Linked DNA regions of Coraliomargarita algicola. Each later gene encodes a partner of the first gene's protein in a complex. Links are inferred from orthologs where the notes say so. Each region holds a gene or a part of one and is shown in the gene's direction. Other genes may lie near its edges.

Evidence for each region.
Region 2: the proteins of xseB (region 1) and xseA are in contact, whole or in part, in a cryo-EM structure (PDB 8TXR), measured with the Escherichia coli proteins. The link is inferred for Coraliomargarita algicola from one-to-one orthologs.

Annotation. Positions count from the first base shown.
Region 1 is NZ_CP138858.1:1,099,111-1,102,091, forward strand. The notes cover bases 49-2,846. They hold xseB (exodeoxyribonuclease VII small subunit), read left to right. Parts: upstream 49-1,228; coding sequence 1,229-1,465; downstream 1,466-2,846. Other genes in these bases: SH580_RS04220 (phosphotransacetylase family protein), read left to right, coding at 49-1,220; dxs (1-deoxy-D-xylulose-5-phosphate synthase), read left to right, coding at 1,473-2,846. Also shown: more of SH580_RS04220, read left to right, coding at 42-48; more of dxs, read left to right, coding at 2,847-2,981. UniProt on the Escherichia coli protein: Bidirectionally degrades single-stranded DNA into large acid-insoluble oligonucleotides, which are then degraded further into small acid-soluble oligonucleotides.
Region 2 is NZ_CP138858.1:4,341,432-4,344,576, reverse strand. What follows is about bases 41-3,002. They hold xseA (exodeoxyribonuclease VII large subunit), read left to right. Parts: upstream 41-829; coding sequence 830-2,176; downstream 2,177-3,002. Other genes in these bases: SH580_RS17870 (hypothetical protein), read left to right, coding at 2,733-3,002; SH580_RS17875 (hypothetical protein), read left to right, coding at 2,251-2,556; SH580_RS17885 (VTT domain-containing protein), read left to right, coding at 427-840; SH580_RS17890 (hypothetical protein), read left to right, coding at 153-545. Outside these bases: SH580_RS17895 (LysM peptidoglycan-binding domain-containing protein), read right to left, coding at 1-17; more of SH580_RS17870, read left to right, coding at 3,003-3,145. UniProt on the Escherichia coli protein: Bidirectionally degrades single-stranded DNA into large acid-insoluble oligonucleotides, which are then degraded further into small acid-soluble oligonucleotides.

The DNA of each region.
Region 1 (2,981 bases):
CTACACCTAGCATTTTCACACAACAGAATACGAACGATATTATGCCGTCTTCCCATAAACACTTCACCGAGCCTGACGACACGGAAATCTTGACTGCACCGCGCAACAAGACGACCAAGCGAATCTTTATCGCCGCGACTCGTATGAATGATGGGAAGACCACCACCAGTCTGGCACTGTTTGCCGCCTTGCGCAGCATTACCGAGCATGTCGGCTTCATCAAACCCGTCGGCCAGCGCTTCCTACAAGTCGAAGGCCACCAGATCGATGAAGATTCCATCCTGCTCAACCAGATTTTCGATGTAAAAACTCCCATCCATGCGATGAGTCCAATTGTGATTCATCACAGTTTCACTCGTGAGTATCTGGACAATCCCGACGCCAACCACACCGAATTAATCGATAAGATGTGCCGCGCCTTCGACCGTGCCGCCTTCCAGCGCGATTACATCATCATCGAAGGCACGGGCCATGCCGGAGTCGGCTCGGTTTTTAACCTATCTAATGCCGATGTAGCCAAGCGCCTGAATGCAAAGGTCATCATTGTCGCACGTGGCGGCATCGGGCGCCCCATCGACGAAATTGCACTCAACAAAGCCGTCTTCGAAGCCGCGGGCGTACAAATAATCGGAGCCATCATTAATAAGGTCGAACCACGCAAGATCGAGATGGTGGAAAAATACTGCCGTATCGCGCTCGACCGCATGAATATCCCTTTGCTCGGCTGCATTCCCCACGAGTGCATGCTCACCCAGCCCAACTTGCAGCAAGTGGTCGAAGAAACCAAAGGCCGCTGGCTCAATGGAAAATCCAAAGGGGGCAACAACCGCATCTATAAAGTCATCATCGGTGCCATGGCCGCCAAAGGCCTGGTTGAACATCTGGACAAGGGCGTGCTGATTATTACACCCGGCGACCGCGAAGATATCATCCTCTCTGCCATCGCCTCCGATAGCATTGGTGGCATGGGCAGTTCTATTGCTGGCATCATCCTCACCCGCAGTATATTACCACATCCACGCTTGATGGAAATGATCGCCCAAACCTCGATTCCCGTGGTCCTGTGCGCCGAAGACAGTTACAAAGTCGCCTCCCGGGTCAATAATATGACCGTCAAAACCCAACCGAGCGACGACGATAAAATCCCTATCATCAAAGATCTCATCACTAAAAACATCGACCTCGAAGTCATTCAGAACGCCTTTGATTCTCAGGACTAAGAACCGCTATGCCCGCTAAACAAGAAGAACCCACATTCGAGCAATCCGTCGAGCGCCTCGAAGCCTTAATCGAAGCCATGGAAAACGGCGATACACCACTGGCCGAACTGGTTGAGAAATTTGGAGAAGGTTCCAAGCTCCTCCAACAGTGCCAAGCACAGCTCAAAGAGGCCGAACTAAAGATCGAACAGCTCAATATCAAAACTGGTCAACTCGAAGCGTTCGACGACTCCAGCGAAAACTAATTTCCTCATGTCCATACTTGAACGGATACAGTCGCCCGCCGACGTCAAAAAACTCGCCCCGGAAGAACTACCGCAACTCGCCCAAGAGATTCGTGAGCGCATCATTCAAACCACTGCCAAAAACGGTGGCCACGTCGGGCCCAATCTGGGAGTCGTGGAACTCACGATCGGTTTGCACCGCGTATTTAATACGCCCACAGACCGCTTCTGCTTCGACGTCGCCCACCAAGGCTACGTCCACAAACTCTTGACTGGCCGCAACGACGAACGCTTCGACCACATACGCACCAGCGATGGCTACAGTGGCTTCCTCTCACGAGTAGAGAGTGAGCACGACGCCTTTGGTGCTGGCCACGCCGGCACCGCACTTTCCGCCGCACTGGGCATGGCGACTGCACGTGATCAACGTGACAGCGATGAGCATGTGGTCGCTCTCTGCGGTGACGCCGCCTTCACCTGCGGCATTACCATGGAGGCGCTCAATAATGTAGCGACGTCCACCAAGCGACTCATTATCATCCTCAACGATAACAAGTGGTCCATCGCTAAAAATGTAGGTGCCCTGCCCCGCTATTTCAACGAGCTCATAACCAACCCGGTATACAACCGCCTCAACGACGACTTTGAGAGCCTACTGCAAAAAATGCCAGGTGGCGACTCACTCATCAAACTGGGCTCCAAGTGGAAACAAGAGACCAAAGACTTTTTTGTCTCCTCCTCGCTATTTGAAAAATTCGGCATTCGCTACATCGGCCCGATCGATGGACACGACCAAAAACAAGTCGAACACTATCTGGATTTCGCTAAAAATGCGGAGCAACCCGTGCTACTGCACGTACTCACGGAGAAAGGCCGCGGTTACGATGTCGCGATTCAAAACCCGGAGCGTTTTCACGGCGCCAGCCCCTTCGATGTCAAAACGGGCAAAGGCACCCCCTCGGCCCCTGGCACACCACCGAAATATCAAGACGTCATGGGCCACACATTGGTCAAACTGGCCAAAGAAGACGCCAATGTCATCGGTATCACAGCTGCCATGCCAGCGGGCACAGGGCTCAACATCCTTGAGAATGCCCTGCCGAAGCAATTTTTCGATGTCGGTATCGCAGAAGAGCACGCCGTACTCTTCGCAGCAGGCATGGCCACCTCCGGCTTTCACCCGGTCTGTGCGATTTACTCCACCTTCCTACAACGCGCTTACGACCAGATCATCCACGATGTCGCTCTGCAAAACTTACCCGTGCTCTTCTGCATGGACCGTGCAGGACTCTCGCCGAACGACGGAGCCACTCACCACGGCCTCTTTGATCTCTCCTACCTGCGCTGTGTGCCCGAAGTCGTCATCATGGCTCCGGCAAATGAAGACGAACTCGCCGATATGATGGCCACTGGCCTCGCCCATCAAGGAGCCGCTTTTATCCGCTATCCTCGCGGCAATGCAATCGGCACCCCGATCAAAGAGACGCCCGTCCCGCTGGAAATCGGCAAAGCGCAACGCCTGCAAAAAGGCAGCGAC
Region 2 (3,145 bases), 3.2 Mb from region 1 along the record:
TCGTTATCTTCTTCCATAAAACACGCACGCTAAGTGCTTTCGAGCGAGTGGCAAGCCAGCGTTATCGGGCAGATTCACTACAAAGACGCGATTCGTATCACTTCCATACAAAAATCTAGCCAGTTCCAACGAAACTCTCCAACGTACGCACGATGGAAAAATCCACCCCCAAGCACACACGTAGACTTCGGCGCAATATGGCGCTGCTGTTGATCCCTGCGGTCTTTTCAGCTTTGGCGGTCTATCTACTCTGGCACACTCACCCAGAGCTCTCCTATTGGTTGGACCTGTTGGACCAAGGACACACCTTGCTTGAAGCGAACCCATGGGCACTGATCGCAGGTACTCGCCACCTTGCCGGGAATCGGCTTTCCAAGCAGCCCGGTATTGATCCTTTTCGGCGTAGTGCTGACACCGCGCTATGGAATACCAGCGACCTTGGCACTGGCAATCAGCGCACAAAGCCTGTGCAGCATTTGGACCTACGCATTGGCCGCGGGCCCTTTACGCGACCTACTCACGCGCTACGTATTACGCCATCGTGAGCTACCAGAAATGAGCGATGGCAACGCACTGCGCCTGGGTTTGATTATGCGGCTCACCCCAGGCATCCCCTATGCCTTACAAAATATCGTATTAGGCATACTAGGCATGCGCCTTCGCCCCTACTTACTGGTCTCCATCCCCACAACCAGCCTGTGGACCGCTGGCTTCGTGGTCACCGGCGGAGCTATATTCAAAGGGCAAATCGGCTGGGCAATCACTGGCATTGTCGTTTTAATTGTGCTCATTCTTGCCACACGTATGTGGAGTCGAAAGAATACTGAGAATGTTGGATAACTTACTCACACCTCCGGCCGGTCAAGTAATCAAGGTCACGGCTCTCACACGTCTGATTAAAGCTCAGCTAGAAGATAACTTTTCGCGAGTTTGGGTTCAGGGCGAAGTCTCCAACCTGCGCAAGCAAAGCTCCGGACATATTTATTTCTCACTCAAAGATGCAGGCAGCCAACTCCCCTGCGCGCTCTTCGCCCGCGATGCAGCCCGCCAAAGCTTCGAACTAAAGGACGGCATGGAAGTGCAGCTATTAGGCGACATTTCAGTCTTCGAACCACACGGCCGCTATCAATTGATTGCAAAAGTCGCCATTCAAAGCGGTGAAGGCCGCCTACAAATGGAATTTGAACGACTAAAGCGCAAGCTCGCCGCCGAAGGACTCTTTGCCTCCGAGCGTAAAAAAAGGCTCCCCGCATTACCACGCAAGATTGCGGTGATTACCTCCCCCACTGGCGCTGCAGTACGAGATTTCCTACGCATACTCCGGCGACGCGAATTTTCTGGTGAAGTCGTCATTTTTCCCGCAAAAGTCCAGGGCAAAGGGGCCGCCGAGGAAGTGGCTGCAATGTTGCAACATGCAGCTGCCAGCCCAGGTTTTGACCTGATAGTTCTCACACGGGGCGGTGGTAGTATCGAAGACTTGTGGGCCTTTAATGAAGAACTGCTCGCGCGGGCAGTGGCCGCATGTCCATTGCCAGTCATTTCAGCAATTGGCCACGAAATCGACACCGTATTAAGCGATTATGCCGCCGACCAACGGGCCGAAACACCCTCTGGCGCAGCCGAGCTCATCTCTTCACTTTACATCGAAGCCGTCGCTCGCCTAGAAGATGCACACAGCGATTTAAACGCGTGGATAGACAATTATCTGTCAGAATACCGCACCCGTCTACGAGATTTCGATGCACGCATGCGTATCATCGCCCCCGAGCGTAAAGTACAGCACTTTGGTATGCAGCTCGATGACTTGGAAAACCGCCTCAGTCGCAATTTATCGCGGCGTATAAGCACCGAACAGCAAGCACTCGCAAAATACGCTCAACGGATCGCAGAACAACACCCGAAAACAAGACTCGGCATCGCCGAGCAAAACCTAGCCAATTGCGCCCGACGCTTGCAGCGCGCAACTTCACTCGCCGCAGCCCACAAACAGGAAAAGATCCACACCCTGCAACATCGCCTCAACAACGGAAGCTTACAGGCCACATTACAACGGGGCTACGCCGTCATCCAAAACAGCGAAGGAAAAATCATCGACCGAGCTGCTCTCGCTAAAAAGGAAGCTAAACTAAACGCTCGTTTCCATGATGGCGAAATTTGGCTCAAAACAGACGTTTAATTAAGCAATCCACACCTGTAATATACGAGAATCACTTGATAGTAAAATTTGGCCTGAACATGTATTATGCTTAAATGCCCGCATCCAACAGTAGTTTAAGCCTACACTTCGAGTCAGACATCGGAGGATTTCGCGTCGAACCGGACACAGAAATCGAAAACATCTTTACCCTCAGTTTTTTCTCCACCAACCAACAACAAATCGAACTTAATAAATACTGCTCAATCAGTGACGCACTCTCCGCAGTCGCACAGCAGCAAACAGGCTTCGCCCAATGGGATCAACTCCCTCCTGAACAGCTCCCTCACCGAGTCCACAATCTTGCTAGTTGGAAATTTTCACAAAAAGAAGGAACATTCCCCCACGCCGCATGTTCTTAATAGGCATACAATCTTTTTCATTGAGTTAGTTAGGGGTTATTAGGTTAGTGAAAGGTCCGCTTCTGAGCAATCGGGGGCGGGCCTTATACTTTTCCGCCTTTTGTAAAAGCTCAACCAAAGACCAAAATAGGCTTTGCCTGCGAATCAAAAGCTGCAAAGTAAAAGCTCCCTTAACTATGAGCGAAGATTCCAAAGAGAGCCCTCCCGTCAAGCTGACACTCTCGCGTAACCTGAAAGCGAAGACTGACCCCAAGGCCAGCAGTACCACCAAGGCCGAGCCAGCCAAAGCGCCTCCCGTGATGAAATTAAGGCGCTTGTCAGAAATGCAGGAAACTGCCGCTGAAACTAGTACAGCCTCCGCCGAAGCTTCCATTCCCCAGACGCCTCAAAAGGCTCCGGAAGCTCCACAGACAGCCGCAAGGCCAGAAACGGCAAGACCCGCGTTTGACCCCAGTAATCCTTTTGGTAATAAAATCCAAGATACCGAAATCAAAACGCCGGCCAAAAAAGCGACGATTCAGCCCCCCAGCCAGCCACGACCGCAAAGTATCCAGAGCAACAAGAGCGAAAAGCCGATACTGGACCCGAA